Regions from separate parts of the Psychrosphaera aestuarii genome, predicted to be linked through region 2. Evidence: predicted binding sites of a transcription regulator. Region 2 holds the regulator's gene; the other holds the start of a gene.
The links. The regulator MetJ, encoded in region 2, represses methionine synthesis genes. The targets are predictions, from matches to a motif close to TAGACGTCTAGACGTCTA.
Positions count from the first base shown of each region.

Region 1: metK (methionine adenosyltransferase) is a predicted target of MetJ. The motif match lies at 3,895-3,912, and genes of this name have one in related genera.

Region 1 covers NZ_CP072844.1:2,204,785-2,217,470, forward strand. The annotation lists gene J9318_RS10045 (S9 family peptidase) at 1-803, opposite strand, end outside; gene J9318_RS10050 (M16 family metallopeptidase) at 980-3,766, opposite strand; gene metK (methionine adenosyltransferase) at 3,984-5,135, shown strand; gene J9318_RS10060 (ABC transporter permease/M1 family aminopeptidase) at 5,482-9,036, opposite strand; gene J9318_RS10065 (ABC transporter ATP-binding protein) at 9,046-9,942, opposite strand; gene J9318_RS10070 (ABC transporter permease) at 10,301-11,434, opposite strand; gene J9318_RS10075 (ABC transporter ATP-binding protein) at 11,431-12,324, opposite strand; gene rsmE (16S rRNA (uracil(1498)-N(3))-methyltransferase) at 12,469-12,686, shown strand, end outside.
Region 2 covers NZ_CP072844.1:2,931,962-2,944,647, reverse strand. The annotation lists gene J9318_RS13355 (MBL fold metallo-hydrolase) at 1-394, opposite strand, end outside; gene hslU (ATP-dependent protease ATPase subunit HslU) at 582-1,916, opposite strand; gene hslV (ATP-dependent protease subunit HslV) at 1,948-2,466, opposite strand; gene J9318_RS13340 (SPOR domain-containing protein) at 2,547-3,089, opposite strand; gene priA (primosomal protein N') at 3,111-5,336, opposite strand; gene J9318_RS13330 (hypothetical protein) at 5,475-5,816, shown strand; gene rpmE (50S ribosomal protein L31) at 5,970-6,182, shown strand; gene J9318_RS13320 (malic enzyme-like NAD(P)-binding protein) at 6,560-7,798, shown strand; gene metJ (met regulon transcriptional regulator MetJ) at 7,864-8,181, opposite strand; gene J9318_RS13310 (DUF5665 domain-containing protein) at 8,407-8,835, shown strand; gene J9318_RS13305 (PhnA domain-containing protein) at 8,921-9,502, shown strand; gene trmB (tRNA (guanine(46)-N(7))-methyltransferase TrmB) at 9,502-10,188, shown strand; gene panP (pyridoxal-dependent aspartate 1-decarboxylase PanP) at 10,285-11,937, shown strand; gene panC (pantoate--beta-alanine ligase) at 11,971-12,686, opposite strand, start outside.

The sequences.
Region 1 (12,686 bases), 730 kb from region 2:
CGTGTTTGGTATTCCCAGTCTGCATTGCGATAAGCTGAAAAATATATTCGACTGCCATCTTGAGCCCAAGATAAGCTGCCACCGTGATTATAATTACCACTAGTAAGTTGTCGAGGTGTGCCCCCGTCGGCAGGTATAACAAAAATATGACTGAATTTTGGATCTAAAATACCCGCGCCATCAGCTTGATATCGAGCTTTTGTTACATAGGTAACTGGTTCCGACCATTTTGCGCCCTTAGGACGTTTTGGCATTTTGACCGATAAAGGTTTAGTGGTGTCGTCAACTGACATAGTAAACGCAATTTGCTGGCCATTAGGTGACCACGAAACATTACTGATACCCGATTGCACATTAGTTACTAGCGCAGTTTGCCCAGTATCCATCCAACGAACATAAAGCTGTGTGCGCCCCTCTTCGTTCGATAAATAAGCAACTCTATCGCCTTTGGGTGACCATGATGCTCCAAAGTAGGCTTTTTTCCCAGATAAGAGTGGACGATGCAATGAACCGTCTGTTCTAGATATCCAAAGATTAGAACGAGTCCCGTCGGTCATAACATCATGACTACGTCTGGTATAAATAACCCACTTGCCGTCAGGAGAGACTTGCGGCGCACTGGCATATTCGAGCTCAAATATATCTTCAGCTTCAAACTTTTTACTCGTTACTGCCTCTTCAGTTGTCAATGAATCTACGGTTGGCTTTTTACTTTCCAGCGCATGGCTGTAAGCAGAAAGTTGAGTACCGAGAAAAAGCAGCGCTAAAGAAACGTACGTTCGTTTCATGTTAGTTCGTTTCATGGTCGTTCCTATCATTCTAATTTCTTTTATTTATCCGTTTATAACACCAGTGTAATCACTTTTATGGCGGAAAAACAAACAAGTAAGTATTTTTATCGGCCATAAAACAAAAAAGCGCGACAGAGTTAACTGCCACGCTTCGTTATATAAACGCAATGTCACATATAGTCTTTAAACTATTTGTTAACTTTAGCCCAGTCACCAGCAGCAAAGATATTTAACTCTTGCTGTGCAATGTACTTGGCAAAAGCCGCATTCACCTGTTCAACCGTTACCGTTGGTAATTTTTCTTGGTAATCAGAGAACCATTTGATATCACGGCCCATTTGCTTGTTTTCGTTTAGCATACGAGCAATATACGCTTCACTTGACCATGTTACTCGAAGTGATTTAAGTGCACCGTTAATAGCGTCAGTCACCTCTTTATCAGAGAAACCTTCGTCTAATACTTTTTGCACTTCTTCTTTATAAGCTTCAACTACTTTTTTCATGTTCTCAGGAGCCGCAATTGCAGACATGATGAACATACCCTTCTCTTCATCAAACTCCATTTGTAACCAAGAGCCCGTACCGTAGCTGTAACCCTCTTTAACACGGATACGCTGCATTAAACGAGAAGCGAAACCACTGCCACCAAAGATTTGGTTTGCAATGTAAGTCGCATAGTAATCATCTTCTTGTGGGTTTAGGTCAACTACATGCGCAATATATAACTGAGCATTTGCTTTGTCTGGCGTTTCAATCCAATTCTCTTGACCCGTTACCGCGTTGATTTCATCTTCAAGTTTTGCGTACTTTGCCTTACCAGCTAATTCGCTTAAGCGCATTTCTAATTGAGTAGAAACAATCTTAGGCTCTACATCACCAACAACGGCTACGTAGCCATTACTTACATTGAAGTGTGTTGAATGCAGCTTTTTAAGACGCTCAGATGATACCGCTTTTAAACCGGCAATTTGCTCATCAATCGTTTGAAACGCTGATGGGTGACCGGCTTCATGACCATTAAAAGTTTTACTTAGAACTGAAACCGCGACTGCTTGAGGCTCACTACGGTTCATCTCAAGACCTGTGATCATTGCTTTACGATCAATTTCAACTTCAGACTGTTTAAACGTTGGGTTAACTAATAGCTCTTGAATAAAGTCTAACGTTTTATCTAAGTTTTCTTTTACAGCTTTAACTGAAACATTGATTTCACCTAAAGTACGCGTAGAAATATTAATGCTCGCTTTTAATTCATCTAACTTAGAAGCAATTTGCTCTTTGCTATACTTTTCAGTACCGCTCATGATCAAACCACCTAACATCTTAAAGTCAGCCTCATAACCTTTTAGTGATTTTTCAGAGCCAACAGGGAAAGTCATTGCCATGTTCACTTCGCCAGCGCGCAACTTCTTAGGGTAAATACTGACTTGTGTGCCGGTTGCCCAAGTAAACTCCTGCAAACGAGCTAATACATTCTCTACGTTGTTGTCATAAACTTCGCCATTAGCAACCGCTTTACGGCCTTTATAGTCTGCTAATAGTTCTGAAATGTCTTTGGCTTCAGAAATTTCCGCACGCACTGGCTCTTTAGTTGGGATAAAGCGTCCTAGCGTACGGTTACTTTCTACAAAATATTGCTCTGCTACTCGCTGAACGTCAGCCGCTGTTACTTTTTCTACTAAGTCACGGAAATAGAAAATATAACGATAGTCACCCATCGCAATGTATTCTGATAATTCCATACCTACCGACGTTACATTACGTAACGCTTCTTCTGTTTCTTTTAAAATAGCAGCTTTCGCAACCGCTACTTCCGACTCTGAAATTGTATTATTTTTAATACCTTCAACCATCGCCAATAATGCTTTTTCCATCTCAGCAGTATCTTTACCCTTTGAACCTTGAGCTAATATGGTAAATGTTGATGGATCTTTTAGTAGGTAAGAGTAGGCATAGGCACCTGTTGCTAAACCAGGCTCAACCATTTTCTTCTGCATTCGACCACGAGCATTATCAGATAAGATCTGCGCTAACACTTGTACCGCTGGCGTATCTTCATGAAGTGCTGATGGAACATGATATACAGCCGCAATCATTGGTACGTCACCTGTACGACGAAGATTCACTTCACGTTCGCCGTCTTGAGTCGGTTCAACGGTATACAGCTTTTCAATTGGTGTTTCTGGTTGCTTTAACTTACCAAAGGTCTTTTCAATCATTTCGATTGTTTTTTCTTTATCAAAACGACCTGCTACTGTTAACACGGCGTTATCAGGACGGTAATGACGCTTATAAAAATCACGTAAAACTTGGAAAGGAAAGTTTTCAACGTCTGAACGTGCGCCAATCGTTGAGTTTGCATAGTTATGCCATAAATATGCGGTTGATGCTAAGCGCGAAGATAACATGCGGAACGGGCTATTTTCACCGCGTTCCATCTCGTTACGTACAACGGTCATTTCTGACTCAAGCTGGTCTTTGGTAAAGGTAGCGTTCACCATACGGTCCGCTTCCATGCCTAAAGCCCACTCTAAGTTAGCTTCATCATATTCAAACAATTCAAAATAGTTGGTACGATCTAACCACGTTGTCGCATTTACGCGCATACCGCGTTTATTAAATTCGGTGTCGATTGCTTTGTAGCTTGTAGAGCCTTTAAATAACATGTGCTCCAAAAGGTGGGCCATACCAGTCTCACCATATTTTTCGTGAACTGAACCTACTTTATAAGTGATGTTAACCAGAGTTTTTGGTTGCGCTTCGTCTGGGTACATCAGTACTTTCATACCATTTGACAAGGTATACTCATTGATACCTTCTACATTACGAACGAATTCCATTTTAGCGTTAGTCGCAACAACTTCTGGCGCGACACTTTGCTGAGTCGCTGAACACCCTGCTAGAGCAAAAAAGACGGCAGATGCCAGAACCGTTTTTGTAAACTTTGACTTGTTACTGCTGTTAAAAATCTTCATTCAATGAAGCTCCCTGAATTTATTATAATATGTCGACTTTCTATTACGCGTTTTATACCAAATATGGCGGCTAAAACTAACTTTTAACTTGTAACACTTTGTTAACAATTTAGGACCATATAAGTGTTTAGACGTCTAGGCGTAAAAAGTAATATGCAAAACCGAAAAACTTAGCTAAAATTACCGCAAAATTTACGTAATAAAAGAGATAGGTTAAATGGCACAACATTTATTCACATCGGAATCAGTATCTGAAGGTCACCCAGATAAAATCGCAGATCAGATTTCTGACGCAGTATTAGACGCTATTTTAGAGCAAGACCCAAAGGCTCGTGTTGCGTGTGAGACATACGTTAAGACAGGTATGGTTATGGTTGGTGGTGAAATCACCACTTCAGCTTGGGTTGATATTGAAGAGTTAACTCGTAGCACTGTACGTGAAATTGGTTACACTCATTCAGATATGGGCTTTGATGCTGACTCTTGTGCAATTTTAAATACAATTGGCAAACAGTCTCCAGACATCAACCAAGGTGTTGATCGTAAAGACCCTAGCGAACAGGGTGCCGGCGACCAAGGTCTAATGTTTGGTTATGCATGTAACGAAACTGAAGTACTAATGCCAGCTCCAATTGAGTACTCGCACCGTTTAGTTAAACGTCAAGCGCAAGTGCGCAAAGATGGTACATTACCTTGGTTACGTCCAGACGCTAAGTCTCAGGTTACTTTTGCCTACGAAAATGGCAAGCCAGTTGGCATCGATGCAGTAGTACTTTCTACTCAACACTGTGACACTATAAGTCAAAAAGACTTAGTTGAAGCGGTAATGGAAACGATTGTTAAGCCTACTCTGCCTGCAGAATGGTTATCAGCGAATACTAAATACTTTATCAACCCAACAGGTCGCTTTGTAATTGGTGGACCAATGGGTGACTGTGGTTTAACAGGCCGTAAGATCATCGTTGATACATATGGCGGCATGGCTCGTCACGGTGGCGGTGCGTTCTCTGGTAAAGATCCTTCAAAAGTTGACCGTTCAGGCGCATACGCTGCACGTTACGTAGCTAAAAACCTAGTAGCTGCTGGTCTTGCTGACAAAGCTGAACTTCAAGTTTCTTATGCGATTGGTGTTGCTGAACCAACGTCTATCAGCGTTGAAACATTTGGCACAGGCAAGCTTGAAGAAGACAAACTAATCGAATTAGTACGTCGTCACTTCGATCTACGTCCATACGGCCTAACACAAATGTTAGACCTAGAACGCCCTATTTATAAAGGCACAGCTGCATACGGTCACTTTGGTCGCGAAGAGTTCCCATGGGAACGTACTGACAAAGTTGAAGCATTGCGCGCTGACGCTGGATTGTAAAAAAGCTTTTGCAGCAAATGAGTTGAGACAAGCGCTGCTATAAAAAAAGGACCTTCGGGTCCTTTTTTTATGTCTACTGCATCGGCCGCTCAAGTTCTTCCCTGAAACGCTCAACCAAGGCATCCATGCCTTGGAGGTCTCTTGTGTAAAGTAATGTTCATCTGTTCTTTAGCGGAGTGAGTCTATGCGGTATGAACGGCGCTGGCATTTGATTATCAGCGACGGCGAAACAAAAAAAGGACCCGAAGGTCCTCTTAAATAATGTCGCCTTGCGGCGGCGGTCGAGCTCGTCTGATTTAAGCCTTAGAAGTTAAACTTTCAAAATTCAACCGCTAAAACTCGACTATTAAAGTTTTATAACATTGTCAGAACTGTCTCGGTCAATCAACTTAACGAATGGATCAACACCAGCATATTTAGGTTTTGAGTCCACTGTAAGCGTGAAGGTATTTTCACCCTCAATGACTAGATGTTTGTTTTCATACAAAACAATGTTGTCCGCATTTAAATCTTCTGGATCTTCGCTAAATAGCACAATATCAACATACTCTTTAAGCTCAGCAGGTGTTTCAGCACCCTTTCCATCTGCAGTATAACGTCTGCCTTCTACGATGAAGGTCACTTCAAACTTGCCGTTATCTAGTTCAACAATATCGGCTGTTTTTGCTTGTAGGTCATAAAGTGTAATTTCCTCAAACAAGTCTTTGATAAACGACTGTTCTTCGCTATTACTTACCCCGTTTAAACTAGCAATCAGATCCAAAGTCGTTGGATACGGATCGCTCTTAAACTTAAACTTCTGCAGTAAGTTTCTCAACGCTTGATTTAAACGTTCTTCGCCTAGCCTATCTTTAATCGCCATCATAACCACAGAACCTTTTTGGTAATGAATATACCCTTGGTTTTCAGCTCGCATTAGTGGCATCTCTTCAAGCGATTCTGCAGCTCGACCACGCAAGTAACGGTCTAGTTCATACTTTAAGAAACTACGTAATTTATTATCTCCGTACTTTTTCGCCATGACCATAATCGCACTGTATTGTGACAACGACTCAGATAGTATTGCACTACCCTGTACGTCTGCACTGCCAACCTGATGTGCCCACCATTGGTGTGCCAGTTCATGCGCCGTTACATAATAAACAGGGTCAATATTGTCCTGATCACGTAGGTCTGTAGTGAAACCAATGTTTTCCGAGTAAGGCACAGTATTAGCAAAGCTTTGAGCAAAACTTCGATATCCAGGAAACTCAATGATGCGCATTTGTTTATGCTGATATGGGCCAAATGCTTCAGTGAAGTAGTCAATAGAATCTTTAGTCGACTCAATCATGACACCCACATTCATAAAGTGTTTAGGATGGTAGTAAACCTCAATGTTAATACCTTTGTGAACGTCTTTTTTCACATCTAATCGAGCTGATAAAATCGAATAGAAGTTAATCATCGGCGAGTCCATTTTATAATGGAAATAGCGCTTATCACCTTCCACCCACTCTTTCTGTAAGTAACCAGGCGCTATAGCCACTTGGTCTAGCTCAGTAGAAATCGTCGTTTCAAAATCTATAAAGTCGTTTCCTTTACCAAAGAAGCTTTGATTATAAAACTCTTCATCCTCTAACTTGTTCGCCCTTTTCGGCGGCGGCAAATCTCGTTTTCTGCGCTCATGTCGATCGGATAAATAACCTTGTGTATTTACACCAAAAATTGGGAATAACTCAAAGTTATTAATGAAGGTACCATTTTTAACTAACTGCACATCAAAGCCTTTATCTTTAAAGCCTTTAACCGTTCGAGTTACGGTAATTTCACCTTCCAAAGTCTCGCCAGGCTGTAAAGGCTGATCAAATACAAACCAAGCTGCGCCTAAACGCGAATCCACTTCCTGCATTGAGCCATTTGGAAGCTGCACACCCCAAGTCTCTGCGAAACGAGGTGCGTTCACTAAGAAACGAGATATTGGCTTATCAAACTTATTTTTAACCGTTATTTCAGCGGTAGCAACAATCGTTCTTTCACTTGGCGTGATATCAACTTTTGCATTAACGCGAGTAATAACAGGAATTGGATCGTTTACATACTGATCAAACTGCTTCTCATAGTCAGTACGGATTTCCATCATCTCATCACTAGAGTAATACTCGTTAACAACCGTAGTGTTGTAGTAAATGTAACTACCCGAAAGTACAAACACCAAAGCCGCTGAAGCAATTGTAATTTTTCCACCGGTCTGCATTTGATAACCCATTTGCTTGAAACGATGTTTTAATGCAACTTGAGGGCCTCGCTGCCAAAGGGCATAGCTAATTGTACTTAAAATGACACACATAGCGCCCCAATAAATGAGATACCAAGCCTGTGTTTCTAAGTACCACCCGTAACCATTTAAGTCCGAATACTGCATCATTGGATGTGAAGCAAAGTTGAGTAAATTATGCTCTAGTCCTAATTGGTAAAAGCTTAAGCTGGCTAAAAAATAGCTAAGGAATAAAAGCATTCCAACAAACTTGTTTGGACTTAATACTTGAAGGAAAAATGCTAAAACCACCATCATCAACAAGCTTGGTGCTTGAAAAAAGAACAGACTGATAAAATACTGGCCTAGTTCAATATCATTCACACCAGCAATCAATTGATAAGTAATAGTGACACACATACCTATAACAAATAGTGATAAAAGAGTTAGCCAAACCGCAATCAGTTTAGACAACCAAAATGTCATATTAAAAACAGGCATGCTATCAACAATATCGCCCATTCCAGAACTACGTTCACGCCAAACTACTTCACCACTGTAATAAGTGATGATGACAATCATCATTAAACTAAAGCTACCAGATATTTGAGTGACCATGGATTTAGTTAATGCCCACTCGGAGGTGCCGTAGAAAGGACCGTTTCCGAAAAACGAAGAGATAATAGTAAAACCAGAGAATATCAATAGGATATAAAACGGTGGGCTAAACATAATTTGTTTGATTTCAAACAAGGTTCTCGTTTTGAATTTTGTCCAAGTACCTGACGCTGCACTTTTATATTTGATATTTGCGTTAACCGGTGCAACTTCTTCTTTTTTAGCTTTTTTCTTCTTAGGATTTGGTTTTGGCGCTAATGTTAATGGTGAAGCAATCTTTCCAAATAGAGCAATAATAGCAACACTAATACCAATCCAAATTAGGCGGTTATATAACAATACGCCCTCTAAATAGATTACTTGGCTGTCTCGTTCAACCGGCGTCCAGTAACGAGTAATATCGGCAAAGGTTCTAATACCAAACGGATCAGTTAACGCTCCGATATATCGATATTCGGGTTCACTAATGAAGTTGCCGCTAACGATGTACAAGATAAACATTGCCACTGCAGCCAAGTAAACCGACATCATCGATTTAAACTTTTGCGCGACCGAATAAAATATAGCCGAGAAAACAAATAACGTTGGTACAGAAAAATAGAAGTACGTTGTTAAATAGAAAGTAAGATCCGTTGGGCCTAGTCGTTCTGAATCCAGCCAAGGCATCCAAGAGCCTATCAGAATGCCAAGTGGCACCATGGCAAACACGACCAAGATCACTAGGTAAGTCCCACAAAAGCGACCCAATTGATATGTTAACGGGTTCATCGGTTTGGTATAAAGTAACTCAGCCATGTGAGACGAGTCATTTTTAGTCGCGGTAGTGGCCATAAAATTAACCACTAAAAACATGGAGAAAATCCCTAAGATCAACATGGTTTGTGCAACTGCGTAAGAGCCGTTAAACGTGGTATTCTGACCACCTATTATGACCGAATCGCTAACCATCGCTAAAAATGGCAATAAGAAAAACGTTAAGCAGGTTACATAAAACGACGGTTGACGAACGTAATATCGCCACTCAAATTTAAGCATATTTAAAAACATACGACGCCCCTAAGCTGCAGTGCTGTTAGATGGAGCTGATTGACGAGAATTATAAAGTGTCGAGAAATAGACATCTTCTAAATTCGCTGGCGCCGCTTCAAAACCTTCAGGTTGAGTATCGGCATATACATGCACAATAGTTTTACCGGCAAACAGTCGCTGCGAAATCACTGGCAGATTAGCTTCAATCTCAGCAAACTCTTGCTGTGAAACTGTTTTTCTCCAAATCTTTTGGCCTAGCTGATTAGTTAACTCTATCGGATTTCCTTCCAACAGAATTTGACCTGCGCCTAATACCGCCATGTTTGGACACAATTCAGTGACGTCATCAACAATATGCGTAGAAAGAATAATGGCTTTTTCTTCACCTAAACTAACTAACAAATTGTGAAAACGATTGCGTTCCTCTGGATCTAGTCCAGCAGTTGGCTCATCAACAATTAATAAATCTGGGTCGCCTAATAAAGCTTGAGCAATACCAAAACGTTGACGCATACCGCCTGAAAATCCGCTTACTGCATTGTCTTTATGTTGGAATAAGTTCGTATGAGCTAACAAGCCCTCTACCGCCTCTTTACGTTCAGCTTTATTTTCAAGACCTTTCAAAATAGCTAAATGATCCAACAGGTCATATGCGCTAACACGCGGATAAACACCAAAATCTTGCGGTAAATAACCTAAGCGCTTACGCAGCTCATTTGGGTTATTTAAGACGTCGATACCATCAAAAGTAATGCTACCTGAGTCTGGCATTTGTAATGTAGAGATGGTTCTCATTAAAGATGATTTGCCCGCACCGTTTGGTCCAAGTAGTCCGTACATACCTTTAGGTACCGTCAAGTTGACGTTGTTTAGTGCTTTCACGCCATTGTTGTAAGTTTTTGAAAGATTTGAAATTGATAACATTGGAATTCCGTTTAGTTATTTTGCCTTTTCCTAGAATGGCATAACTTGACTAATAAAAACACACCCCGGATTAACTATTAGTCTCTAATTTGTAACAAGATTTTGGGATTTTTAATAGCTGAATGTAATTTTACTGCGTCAGGGGGCGTCGGGGCACCGGGGCATAGAACCGCTGAACATAACTTTACTGCATCGGCCGCTCAAGTTCTTCCATGAAACGCTTAACCAAGGCATCCATGCCTTGGAGACCTATTGCGTAAAGTTATGTTCAGCGGTTCTTTGGCGAAGTGAGTCTTGCGGTATGAGCGGCGCTGGCATTTGATTATCAGCGACGGGGGCGCGATTCAGGGATGAATCGCTATCGTCCATCCCCTTCCCATCTAAACATCACAGTCCCAGCCGTTAAAAACACGACTATCATGCCTATTAGCGTCAACACATGATGTTTTATGTCCATCAGGCTAGCGCCTTCAGTCATAATAGCTCGAGCCCCTTCCACCAAATGCGTCAACGGAAGGAACTGGGAAATTGTTTGAATAAACTCTGGGCTGCCTTCAAGTGAGAACCACACTCCAGACAAAATCATCATCGGCCAGGTCGCTAGGTTTAGAAGGCCCCCGGTGAGCTCTTCACTTCTCGATCGAGAGGCGATCATTAGGCCCAAAGATATAAGTGAAAATGCGCCAAGTGCAGCAACAACAATAAGGTCTAAATAGCTACCCAACATATAAAAGTCGAACAATAGGTCGCAACCAATAAATACCATCGAGGACAAAAACATGACAATCATTAAACGAGAAACGACTTGCGCTGTTAAAAACTCTAGCGCCGTGACCGGCGTTGCATTTAAACGTTTTAATACCATGTTTTTACGATAACGAACAATGACATAGCCAACTCCGAACAAGCAGCTGAACATCATATTCATACCTAAAATACCAGGTAAAACCCAATCTAAATAACGAATTTGTCGCCCATCAACCGTTTGTTGCTGCCAGTTCGTGTTGGTTTGTTGATTCGAAGCCAAGCCGTTTTTATCAAATTGACCTTCAACCGTAGCGTCAGAGTTACTTTCTTGCACATTAAGCGACGATGCCAACAGCAACTTCTCGACAAAATAGCCATTTGGTGATGACTCATTTAACCAGTATTGCTTCTTTTTAAAATCTACTAAAAGATCAAGTCTATGCTGATGGAGCTTTGATAATGCCTTTTTAGAGTCTTTATAATCGACAAATTCAATGTATTTTGTTTGTAAAAACGGATGAGGTTGCAGCTGAACAGACGATGCTGATTCAGAAGGTAACAAAGACTCTGAGTTTAAAACCCCCACCTTGTATACATCTTTACCATCACCAGAAAAAACTACGGCAAAACCGACCAACAAAAGAACAGGAAAGATCACACTCCAAGCGAGCGATGAGCGATCTCGAAAAAACTCTAAATTACGAGCTTTTAAGATGGCATAAAATCGAGTGAAAAAGACCTTCATGGCTTCTGAGCCTCCGTTAATTGGTGTCCGGTCAACTTAATGAATAAATCATCAAGGTTTGCTGATTTAACCTGCAAGCCGTCTAATTTAACGCCTTTTTTGAGTAAATCTGAGATAGAAAGCTCAACATCTTGTGCATCAATATCAACATGATGGTGGCCAAATGGTCGGCCAATTTGCTCAACGTCATAGTCGCCCAAGTTCTCTACCGGCAAACGAATTATCGCACCGGAAAAATGCTGATTTAATAAGCGCGATGGCGTGTCTTGCGCAATAATAGCGCCTTGGTCCATGATCACGATGTCATCACATAAATATTCAGCCTCATCCATATAATGTGTTGTTAAGATCACCGTTTTGCCTTGCTGTTTAATCTTGGTGATCAAATCCCAGAAATTTCGGCGAGCATGCGGATCTAAACCTGTCGTCGGTTCATCCAAGAACAAAATTTTAGGATCGTTTATAAGTGCAAGAGCCAATAGCAAACGTTGTTTTTGACCTCCTGATAATTTTTGATGACGGCGTTTTTCAATTTCGACAAGATTGCACATCTCCATCACCGCTTGTTTGCTGGCTGCATTTGGATAAAACGCACCAAACAGATCTAACGTTTCCCCAACGGTTAAAAAATCTTGCAATGCGGTATGCTGAAACTGAATACCGATTTCTTTCAGTGATTCCTTATCAAGCGGCTGTCCGAAAAACGAGATTTCACCACTAGAAGGTTGAATCAAGCCTTCCATCATTTCAATAGTCGTTGTTTTACCAGCGCCGTTTGGGCCTAACAAACCAAAACATCGCCCTTGCTCAACGCTAAATGACACACCTTTAACGGCTTCAACGTCATCGTATTTTTTACTGAGGCTTTTGACCTCGACCACTGCTGGCATGTTAATTTCTCCACATGGCGTGATTAATTTTATTTGTTAGCGACTTGCCAACATCATTAACACGATTAGACACCAATTCTTCATTTCTATCTAGCGCTTTGATTGCTAGAATAAAGCGATTAAAACTCAACTATTTGCAAAAGTATGCGGATCCCAAGAATATATCACCCTTCTCAAATTGAATTAGACACGCCTTTTGAACTCGACGCCGATGCGGCGAATCATGTTGGTCGTGTACTGCGAATGACAGCCGAACAAGAGCTGGCCTTGTTTTGTGGCGATGGTTTTGATTATCAAACCGTTATTACCAACGTGACCAAAAAGCATGTGGAAGTCGTTGCAAAAAACAAAATATCCGTACA
Region 2 (12,686 bases):
TAAACTTTGTTTTTTTGATAGTAATAGTAGATGGAAGTAAATGAAATTTATCCGCTGTGTAAGTTTTGTTTATTTGATCCAGTATAGCGGTATCGTGCGATTCATTAGTATTGGCTGGGTAAATAGTAATCTGCTGTTTAGGCTTCTTTATTGGGTCAAAAAATGGAAACCCTTGAATATGATCCCAGTGATGTTGGCTAAGTAAGATATGAATTGGATCGTGGTAGTCGTCAAATTCATGGCTTGCAAAGCGAATTCCCGAACCTGCGTTTAATAAAAGCTTCTGACCACTTTTAGCGGTGAGCATAATACAATGTGTATTTCCGCCAAAACGTTGTGTTTCTGGACCAGGTGTCGGTATTTGAGCTCTCGCGCCAAAAAACGTAATTTTCATTCCATCTGCACTCTTTGAGTAATCGCAAATTAAAATAATATGCTATTAAAAACACTAACACACATTAATGTAAATAAAAGAAACTCAACGAATAAAAAAGCCAGTAGCATAGGCAACTGGCTTTAACGTGAAGCATTATCACAGTTTAAATGATGTAGTATTGTCTCAAAAAATTGTGAGCTTCAACTTATAGAATAAATTTACTTAAATCTTCATCTTCAATGACTTCGTCTAAATTTTCTTTAACAAAGTCTGCATCGATAACAAAAGACTCACCGCTGCGGTCAGACGCATTGTAAGAAATCTCTTCAATTAAACGCTCTAAGACGGTATGTAATCTTCTTGCACCAATATTCTCGTTTTTCTCATTTACTCGAAATGCGGCTTGTGCAATCTGCTTTATACCATCTTCACTAAATGTAACCGTCACGCCTTCAGTGGCAAGCAGCGCTCTGTATTGTTCGGTCAAGGACGCGTTTGGTTCAGTAAGAATGCGTTCGAAGTCTTCTGGCGTTAATGCGTTTAGCTCAACACGAATTGGTAAACGGCCTTGCAATTCAGGAATTAAATCAGATGGTTTACTCATCTGAAAAGCACCAGATGCGATGAACAACATATGGTCAGTTTTAACCATGCCATACTTAGTTGTCACAGTAGAGCCTTCAACAAGCGGAAGTAGATCTCTTTGAACACCTTCTCGTGATACGTCAGCACTGTTCGCGCCTTCACGTTTACAAATTTTGTCAATCTCGTCTATAAACACAATGCCGTTTTGTTCTACAGCTTCAATGGCCATTTCTTTTAAATCGTCATTGTTAATAAGCTTTGCGGCTTCTTCGTCTAACAGCATCTTAAACGCAGCACTAACTTTTAGTTTGCGTGCTTTTTTCTTATCGCCTGATAAGTTTTGGAACATCCCTTGAAGCTGAGAAGTCATTTCTTCCATACCAGGAGGAGCCATGATTTCTACGCCAATTTCTTTTTGAGCAATGTCGATTTCAATCTCTTTATCGTCTAGTTCGCCTTGGCGGAATCGCTTGCGTAATACTTGACGAGCTGAGCTTTCTGGCTGATCTGACTCAACTACTTGGCCAAAGGTATCGCGAGCAGGAGGCAATAATGCATCAAGAATTCGCTCTTCAGCTGCTTCTTCAGCTTTATGTTTGTTCTTTTCAATGGCGACTTCGCGAGTTAGTTTTACTGAAATTTCGGTAAGATCGCGAATAATCGATTCTACTTCTTTACCAACATAACCCACTTCGGTGAACTTAGTCGCTTCAACCTTAATGAATGGTGCGTTCGCTAATTTTGCTAGTCGACGGGCAATTTCAGTTTTACCGACACCTGTCGGGCCTATCATTAAGATATTTTTTGGCGTTACTTCTGCTCGAAGCGTTGGCTCTAGCTGCATTCTGCGCCAGCGGTTTCTTAGCGCAATAGCGACGGCTTTTTTTGCTTTATCTTGACCAACAATGTGCTGATCTAATTCGTGAACAATTTCTCTAGGGGTCATTGATGACATGGAATAACCTTAATTCTAATACTTACTATCGTTACAATTCTTCGATGGTTAAATTTGTGTTTGTATAAACACAGATAGAGCCCGCAATATTTAGACTTTTCTCTACAATATCTTTGGCGCCTAGATCAGTATTCTCTAAAAGTGCAGTGGCAGCTGCTTGCGCAAATGGGCCACCAGAACCTATCGCAATAAGATCGTTTTCTGGTTGAATAACATCGCCATTACCAGAAATAATTAACGAGGCAGTTTCATCGGCTACCGCAAGCAAAGCCTCAAGCTTTCGCAACATTTTATCGGTACGCCAGTCTTTGGCTAATTCTACTGCGGCTTTGGTTAAGTGACCTTGGTGCATTTCAAGTTTAGCTTCAAACTTTTCAAATAGGGTAAACGCATCGGCGGTACCGCCGGCAAAGCCTGCAATTACTTTACCTTTATACAGACGACGGACTTTTACGGCGTTGCCTTTCATTACAGTATTGCCTAGTGACACTTGTCCGTCACCACCAAGTACAACGTCTTTACCGCGTCGTACAGATACAATTGTGGTCATGAATAATCCACTCCAGAGTTTAAATAAGTCTAGCTTATGTAGGGGTATTTATGGGGATTTCAAGAGGTGACGTTAAATGCTTAACGCCACAACCAAATTTGACAACCAGTGATGTCATTTCGCTTCAGAATATGACGGGTTTTCTCAGCATCGCGCTTGCGTTCAAACGGGCCTAAAACAACTTTATACCACATGCCTGATGTGCCTTGGGAAGGTATCACTTGTGACTCATAGCCAGCAAATGCGATCTGTGCTTTAAAGCCTTCGGCGTCCGATTGACTACGGAAGCTTGCGCATTGCATTTTGTATGGCCCGCGATCTTTAAGTTCTTCTGATTCTACTTCAACGTTTTTATTTTCAAGCTCTTCAATAAATGACCACTCTTCATCTTCAGGAGGAGGAGGCAGTGGTTTTGACTTTTGGGTTTGTTTTTTGTGAACTTGCGGTTGTGTTTCTTGAAAATCGCTGGAGTCACTCTTGATATAGAGCAAACCACCAACAAAACCAGCTATCAACGCGGCGACTAATAACATTTTCACAACGGGAAAAGGTCGACCTTTTGGAACGTCATGCTTTACTGGTTTCTGTCGTTTTTTCTGACTAACGTAATCTTTATTTTTCATGGGCAAAGAGCCTTAATACTATTAACTTAAATCTACAGGGTCGACATCGACCGACCAACGGATTCTATTATCCTTTTGGATGGTATCCAAGTTTTCTAGTAACCAATTCACTAATTTATGCAAATAAGGGCGAGATTGACTTTGAATTATCAACATATGTCTAAACTTACCTGCTTTTCGTGTCATAGGAGCAGGTGTCGGTCCTAGTATTGATAACCCTTCGTAATCTGATAAATAGCCAGACAGGTTCGATAACCACTGTTGTCCTAAATCAGGGATGGTCGACTCAGCTCTTAAAATAATATGATGTGAATAGGGTGGAAGACTGAGCATTTTTCGCTCATTTAATGCGTATTTAGCAAAGTCTTTATATTCATTATTCACTAAGTCTTGAATAACAGGATGTTCAGGAAACTTAGTTTGCAGCCAGACCTGGCCTTTTATTGATCCTCGGCCAGCTCGACCTGCAACCTGAACCACCAATTGCGAGAGTTTTTCAGCGGCTCTAAAATCGCTACTAAACAAAGCCCCATCAACATCAACAATACCCACTAAACTCACGTTAGGAAAATGATGACCTTTGGCAATCATTTGGGTGCCAACAATAATCATGGGCTGGCCGGCGTTAATTTTATTTAGTTTATCGTCGAATTCGCCTTTTTTACTGGTGCTATCGCGATCTAATCGGACTATTTCCGTGGCTGGAAATAAATTAGCTAAATTTGATTCTATTTGCTCAGTGCCGGTACCAACGGGCGTCATTCTTGTTGAGCCACACCCTAAACATTGATGCAACGTTGGGTGTTGAAAACCACAGTGGTGGCAAATCAATAGATTACTATTTTTGTGATAAGTGGTGAAACTACTGCAACGACCGCACTCTGTCAGCCAATGACACTCTTCACACATAAGAACCGGAGCGAAACCTCGACGATTAATAAACAGCATAACTTGGCGGCCTTTATCTAATTGATTGGAGATTTCATCAATTAAAGGTTGGCCTAATGCAGCTTGAGTTTGGCAGCGATTAAGATCTAACAAGTGAGTTGTTGGCATCTGACTGCCACCGGCTCGTCGTTGAAGCTGTAAATAGCTAAACTTACCTTGCTCAACATTATATAAGGTTTCTAAGCTAGGCGTCGCAGAACCAAGTACTACTGGAATGTTGGCTTGATGGGCTCGATATAAAGCTAAACTACGGCAATGGTACTTAAAACCATCTTGTTGTTTGAATGACGCATCATGCTCTTCATCAATAATAATCATACCAAGTGATTTAAACGGCAGGAAAATACCAGAGCGAGTTGCGATAACGATGCGGGCTTTACCGCTACGAGTTTGTTGCCAAGTATCAAAACGTTGTTTGTCGGTCATTGCTGAGTGCCAAAGCGCAACAGGGACATCAAATCGTTGTTTAAATCTTGCTATCGTTTGCGGCGTTAGGCCAATCTCTGGAACACACACTAGGACCTGCCACTGATTTAGTAAGCGGTGTTCAATGGCTTGCAGATATACTTCGGTCTTTCCGCTACCCGTTACGCCATCAATCAAAAAGCATTGGTGGTGATTAACAGCATTGATTGCAGCCACAGCAATAGCTTGTTCGGTATTAAGCGCTAATCCTTCATTGATATGACTTGCTGTTACTGCGCTACTACCTTGACCGCTAGTAGTCCACTCCGCCCAATTTTTATCGATAAACTTTTTGATAGTGGTGCTAGTGATGTCTTTTTTGTTTAGCTCGTCCCGCGTAAAACTTCCAGAACGTATAACATCATATAATTTATGTATTTGTTTGGCGTTTTTAGGCAGTGCTTGCTTGTCTGGAAGTTCATCGCATTTTTGTAAAACTTTGGGTAGTTGTTCATCAATGGTTTTTGGGCTTCGTAGGGCACCAGGTAAAGCCATCGAAAATACATCACCAATTGGATGTTGGTAATATTCTGCAGCCCAGTTTAATAGTTGAAGTTGTGCGGCGTCAAAACTGGCTTGGTTTTCTACAAATGACAATGCAGGTTTTAATTTTGCTACATCCTGATCAGTGTGGGTGTCGACAGCTAAAACCACGCCGACTAATGTTTGTCGTCCAAAAGGTACAACAACTCTCTGTCCTATCGTAACTTTTTCAATCGTGTTAGCGACATCTATAGCATCAGTTTCCAGCTCACTAGGCAATAAGTAATCAAAAAGCCTTCTTAAGGGAACCGGCAATGCAATATGCAAAATAACTTGGGAAAATAGCGCCATTAATTAGCAGACCTTTGCTTCTCTTGACAACAAGTGAACAATCACTTACTTTTTTAATGTTGTAATTTATAGTGTTTGTCGACTATTCATCTTTCAACAAACATGATTAAAATTTTTAGACATCAAAGTAAGGTTAAAATGCGTCATCTAATATTTAGTATTCTGTTTTCGAGTTCTTTTTTTATGTTAGCGTTTGCTACACACGCACAAGAAGCTCGCGTTTATTCTACAGAAGGATACTGTATTCTCGCGTTTGAGCAAGTGGATCGTGAGTTCTTAGTTAACTATGAAAAGCGCTTAGGGTTTCGACCGAAAAATAAGCTTTGTAATAGAGTGAATCGATTAGTATCTGAGTTTCAGCCAGCCAAGTGGGACTACCAATTTGGTCAACCATATCCAGGTAGTAGTATATATTTAAGCCCAGAACAAATTGCGCAAATTGATAAAGCAAGAGAGAAGCAAAGACAAGCTCGTCGATAGTTACATAAAAAGCGGTTTGACTTTATTTATTGCTTGATCTTTACCCGATACTCATTATAATTCGCGCCCTAATTTTATATAAATCTCGTATGGTATTCGGCATTATTTTTTAATAAGTGACCGTTTGGCGATACGGCCCAATGAGGTAATCCCATGCAAAAAGATATTCACCCTAAATACGAAGAAATTAACGTTTCTTGTTCATGTGGTAACAAGTTTGTAACTCGTTCTACAGTAGGTAAAGATTTACACTTAGACGTTTGTTCTGCGTGTCACCCGTTCTACACAGGTCAACAACGTAACGTTGATACTGGTGGTCGTGTTGATCGCTTCAAGAAACGTTTCAGCATGCTTGGTAAAAAGTAATTTTACCATCTTGCTAAAAGAAGCACCTTCGGGTGCTTTTTTTATGCCTGTAGTTTGTCGGTTTACAAAAACGCACACTTAGTTAGTAAATGGATAACGTGGTAATTATCTTTCAGTTGGTTTTTGTTATCGCATTTCAAAAAGCAAAGTTAGACCTTATATTTGTATCGATTTAGACATAAAAAACGCTTTCTGTCGCAATCTCTCACCAATAGCTTTTAACTCCCTAGACTTATGAAAAGTACCGGCTGACGCTAGATGTTGTTATTATTTTACCAACTGGTATGAGTTCTACCCTAAGCGGTAACTTCTTATCGTTAAAGGCTTTTTAATCCAGTACAGTGGCGACGTTTTGTCACCTTACTGGAAGTAACTTAATGTCAGATTTTAAGCAACGCGCACTCGATTATCATAGCCAACCGACCCCAGGAAAAATTAGCATCGCACTAACTACCGCGGCCGAAACGGTAGATGATTTATCTTTAGCCTACAGCCCTGGCGTAGCAGAGCCGGTACGAGAAATTGCAGCAGATCCAGACAATGCCTACAAGTACACAGCAAAAGGCAACACTGTAGCGGTAATTAGCAACGGTACAGCAATTTTAGGTTTGGGTAATTTAGGCCCATTAGCTTCAAAACCGGTAATGGAAGGCAAGGCATTGCTATTTAAGCGCTTCGCAAATATTGACTCCTTTGATATTGAGGTGACTCACCGTACCGTCGATGAGTTTATCAATACGGTGGCTAATATTGCCGATTCTTTTGGTGGTATCAATCTAGAAGATATTAAAGCCCCGGAATGTTTTGAAATTGAGCAAGAGCTCAAAAAGCGATGTAGCGTTCCTATTTTCCATGACGACCAGCACGGTACAGCCATTGTGACAGCCGCAGGGATGTTAAACGCGCTTGAAATTCAAGGCAAGGAGTTACATGACTGCACTATTGTTTGTTTAGGAGCCGGTGCTGCTGCTATTGCCTGCATGGAGTTACTTATTAAATGTGGTGCTCAGCGAGAACGCATATACATGTTAGATAGAAAAGGTGTGATTCACACCAGACGTGATGATTTAAACGAATATAAGCAGTTATTCGCGAATAATACCGACAAGCGAACATTAGAAGACGTAATTGACGGCGCCGATGTTTTTGTTGGGGTGTCCGGAGCAAACCTATTGGCACCTGAATCATTAAAACTGATGGCGTCAAATCCAGTGGTTTTTGCTTGCTCAAACCCAGACCCTGAAATCAAACCAGAACTAGCGCTCAAAGTGCGCGATGATTTAATCATGGCAACGGGACGTTCTGATTATCCTAATCAAGTGAATAATGTACTGTGCTTTCCTTTCATTTTTAGAGGTGCGCTAGACGTAAGAGCAACCGCAATTAATGATGAAATGAAAGTTGCAGCGGTTGAGGCGATTCGAAGTTTGGCAAAAGAGCCTGTGCCAAAAGAAGTATTAACAGCATCAGGAATGTCTGAATTAAGTTTTGGTAAGAATTACATTATTCCAAAACCAATGGACCCGCGTTTGCTAGAAAAAGTTGCAAGTGCAGTGTCTGCGGCTGCTATAGAGAGCGGTGTCGCAAAGCTTGGTATGCCAATACCTAAGGCATAGTGACGTTATTAGGCGAAGAGTAGAGGTGTCATGGTCAATATTAGGTATGGCACCTCACAATCGATTTAATCTTTTATTTTTGGAATATCCTTGCCCATTTCTGTGAGAATGTTACGAACTTCTTCTGGAATTTGATCTGGGTTCTCTTTCTTCAAGTCATTATCTGAAGGCAATGGTTGTCCTGTGAATGCGTGAAGAAAGGCTTCGCACAATAATTCACTATTTGTTGCATGTCTGAGATTGTTAACCTGACGACGAGTTCGTTCATCGGTTAATACTTTTAATACATTTAGCGGGATCGATACTGTGATCTTTTTAACTTTATCCGCCTTTTTTCCATGTTCTGCATAGGGATGAATGTATTCCCCGTTCCACTTGGCCATAAAACACCTGTTCATGAGTTATTGCATCTACGACATAACGTCGCATTTAGTTAATGAAATTGTATTGTATTAACAAAATTAGTCAAACGATCGATTGCTATATGGAAAAACTTCTAGACGGCTTTAAAGTCGGGATTTGCTTTTGCATATAAATTTATTTAACCCTTTCATTTGATTACGCATATGCATAAGCTAGAGAAAAGACTTCTCGCCAAAGTGATTATTATGCGAAATCAGTTTAAAAAAATGAAAACGGCATTAACGGTAAAAAAGAACGCCCAAAATGCAAAGAGCACCGATGATTCAAATAAACTCAGCCATGTGCCACAAAGTGAGGGTTCAGATGCAGAACCTAAATTAGACGACATTAGTATGCAAGAGATGTGGAAAAAGCTGCACATACAAACTAAACAAATTAATGAGCAACTTCTTCAGTTAAATAACCACAAACTTGTTCAAACATATAACTCTTTACCTCGTTTTATATGGTTTAGTCTTGTGAAAGGCATTGCTGTGGGTTTAGGCAGTGTCTTAGGCGCGACGGTTGTGCTGTCATTTCTTGTTTATATTCTTTCTCAAATGGAATTCATTCCTATTATTGGGGAGTGGGTATCGGCAATATTAGAGGTTGTAAAAGGCCCTGAAGCAAATTGATGCGTTAGCGTCCTTTTACTTTTTTTAATCGATAAAAATAGGCATAATGCCGGCCTTAAATTTTAAAGGCTCAATGGAGTATCTAATGTCTATCGAATCAACACTTCAAGAACGCGGCAACAATGCCTGTGAACTTTGCACAAGCTCAGAAAACTTATCAGTTTATGCGGTGCTGCCAAAGGCTGGCGACAATTCCGATGATTGTGTGTTGGTATGCGAAAAGTGTGATGCTGAACTTAACTCCAGCGACACGTTAGACGTTACACATTGGCGTTGTTTAAATGACAGCATGTGGAGTCAGGTACCGGCGGTACAAGTACTGGCCTGGCAACAGCTTAAGCTATTAACGAATCAGGGTGAAACTTGGGCTCAAGACCTTTTAGACATGATGTATTTAGAAGAAGAAACTACATCTTGGGCGGAGTCAGGTTTGGCGCACAGAAACGCTGGTGGCGATGCAGAACATATCGATTCTAATGGCGACCGCTTGTCTGCCGGTGATAATGTGTATTTGATTAAAGACTTACCAGTAAAAGGTGGGGGCTTCACAGCAAAACAAGGTACTACAGTTCGCGGCATTTCATTAACAAATAACCCTGAACATATAGAAGGGCGCGTTAATGGACAGAAGATTGTTATCTTAACTAAGTTTGTTAAAAAAGTATGATGGATAACACTGGCAATTCTCGTTCAATCACCAGTAATCAAACGGGTGTGCATGAGGACTTAAATAAAGTTGTTGTTAAACACTTAACACACGAATTTAAAAAGCCGTATGCACCTTTTTCGCTTGAAACATTTGCACAATTAAATCAGCAGGTTATCGATTTTTTAGCGCAAGATTCAAGTCGTTACATTATTTTAGACTCATGCTGTGGAGTTGGTGAAAGTACAGTGCACCTGGCGGCGAATCACCCTAACGCTTTAGTTATTGGTATTGATAAGTCTGAGCATAGAGTTGAGAAAATTGAACATCACCTTGTTCATCAGGTTTCTAATTTTATTATTTTACGTGGCGACTTAAATGATCTTTGGCGATTAATTGCCAAAGCAGAATGGCAGGTAAAAGAACACTTCTTGCTATATCCAAACCCTTGGCCTAAAGCAAAACATTTACAACGACGTTGGCATGGATCAGCGGTATTTAGCAGTATTCCATGTATTGCTGAGCAGATAACCGTTCGCAGCAACTGGTCAATTTATGTCGACGAATTTGCAGAAGCGCTTGTTATAGCGGGGTTTGAGCCGCAAGTTGCGGAATATAAGAGCGATGAAGCAATGACGCCTTTTGAACGAAAGTACTGGGCGAGTGGGCAACAGAGTTTTCAATTAACCTGTCGCTTTAACCAATAGCACTTTGCGTGAAGGCTTTTTGTCTGCTTAACTACAGACTTTAAGTTTAACTTCCAGTAAAGTACCGAAAAATTTATAGACAACCAATTATTTAAAATGGCAGATAAACGTTTAGCCGCAGCGTCGGAAGAAAATTTGTTTAGGATCTTTACTATTCCTGAAGCACCAGATTCAACACTGGCGCGAATTGAACAGGAAGTATCTCAAAATCTAGATGGTTTTTTACGTGACAATATAGTTGCAGTGGAAAAGCCACTTTCTGAAATTGAACAAGACTTTCAAGACTCAGTGGTGCCTGAACATCCGCAGTTTGTTTCGGCGTTAGCTGATGAACTATTAGATAAGTTGGTTGCGCAATCGGTTCATACCTCATCGCCTAGCTTTATAGGTCACATGACATCTGCTTTACCTTATTTTTTGTTACCATTGTCAAAGCTAATGGTGGGTTTAAACCAGAACCTAGTAAAAATAGAAACGTCTAAAGCGTTTACGCCACTAGAACGGCAAGTCATTGGCATGTTGCACCGTATTGCCTATGGTGAAACTAGAAGCACTGCAGAAAACGATAGTTACTATCAAAGTGTTATGCACAGCGCAGATACCTCTCTTGGCGCATTTTGCTCTGGTGGAACCGTCGCTAATATAAGTGCGCTTTGGATTGCTCGAAATACGTTGTTAGGGCCTGACGGCGATTTTAAAGGTGTGTCAAAGGCCGGTTTGTTCCGAGCGATGAGCCACTATGGTTATGAACGCTTAGTTGTATTGGTATCAGAGCGCGGTCATTACTCTTTGGGCAAAGCAGCAGATGTACTTGGCCTTGGCCGACAAGATATTGTTTCGGTAAAGACTGATGAAAATAATAAAATTTGTATCGACGCATTAGAGCAACGTATAACTGAATTAAAAGCTGAAAATGCAGGCATTTTAGCTTTAGTCGGTGTTGCTGGAACCACTGAAACTGGCAATATTGACCCATTGGACAAAATGGCGGATATTGCGGAACGAGAAGGCATACACTTTCATGTAGATGCAGCCTGGGGTGGTGCAACTATGATGTCGAATACGCAACGTCCGTTATTAAAAGGGATTGAGCGTGCTGACTCGATTACAGTTGATGCTCACAAACAAATGTATGTGCCTATGGGCGCTGGCATGGTGCTATTTAAAGACGCACACTCTACGGATGTCATTGAGCATCATGCTGAATATATTCTGCGTAAAGGCTCTAAAGACTTAGGTTCACATACGTTAGAAGGCAGTCGACCGGGCATGTCTATGCTGGTTTATGCTTGTTTAAAAGTTATGGGCCGCAGTGGTTACGAGATGCTAATAGATAGAAGTATCGACACAGCCAAATATTTTGCCGAACTTATAAAGCAAGAAGAAGACTTTGAATTGGTTTCTGAGCCAGAACTTTGTTTGCTAACGTATCGCTATGTACCAAAAGTTGTGAAAGACTATATGGCGACGTGTGATGCTGAACAGAAGCAAATTATCAATGAGCTTTTAAATGACTTAACTAAGTTTATTCAGAAGAAGCAGCGTGAGTCAGGTCGTTCTTTTGTATCACGTACACGTCTGACACCCAAATCTCACAATGGCCAAACAATAACAGTATTTCGCTGTGTACTAGCAAATCCATTAACGACAAAAGAAATTTTAGCGGACATTTTGGCTGAGCAAAAAGAGATAGCGAAAGAGAGTTGGAGAAGTTTGCCTGCAATTATGAAAAAAGTCGCTTGCTTGTAAGCTAGCGACTTATCTATCGACTTAGTTTAATCATTATTTAGCGTTATTTAGCTTTACCACTAAGTTATCAATTAATCTTGCTTTGCCAATAAAGGCGGCCACCAAAATGACAGCTTCTGTCGTCTTGTCATTTACAGGCGCAAAACTGGCTGCATCACGTATTTCTAGATAGTCAGGCTTCAGTCCCGCAAGTTCAATCATTTCTATGGCAAAGGTCTGTATCTCTGAGATATTCCTTGCGCCATTTTGTAGCGTTTCTCCCACAGCCGTTAAAGCTTGGAAAATAATTGCAGCGGTCGCTTTTTGATCATCATTCAAATAACCATTTCGAGAGCTTTTTGCTAACCCTGATTTTTCCCGAACCGTTGGAACCGGAACGATTTTAATTGGTAAATTAAGATCTTTTACCATAGTTTGAATTAAGCGAACTTGTTGATAGTCCTTTTGCCCAAACAAGGCGGTGTCTGGTTGTACCATGTTAAATAACTTTGTAACTACAGTGGCGACGCCGTCAAAATGACCTGGGCGTTGTGTCGCTTCTGCACAAAATTCAAACTCATTGTTTGGCACAGAAACGACGGTTTGCGCTGATAGTCCACTTGGGTACATATCTTCAACGCTTGGGTAAAAGACTACGTGGTTATTTACTGCTTTTAATTTGTCACAGTCTGCTTCAAACGTGCGTGGATATGCGTCTAAGTCTTCGTTTTTACCAAACTGCATTGGGTTAACAAAAATCGACGTAATAA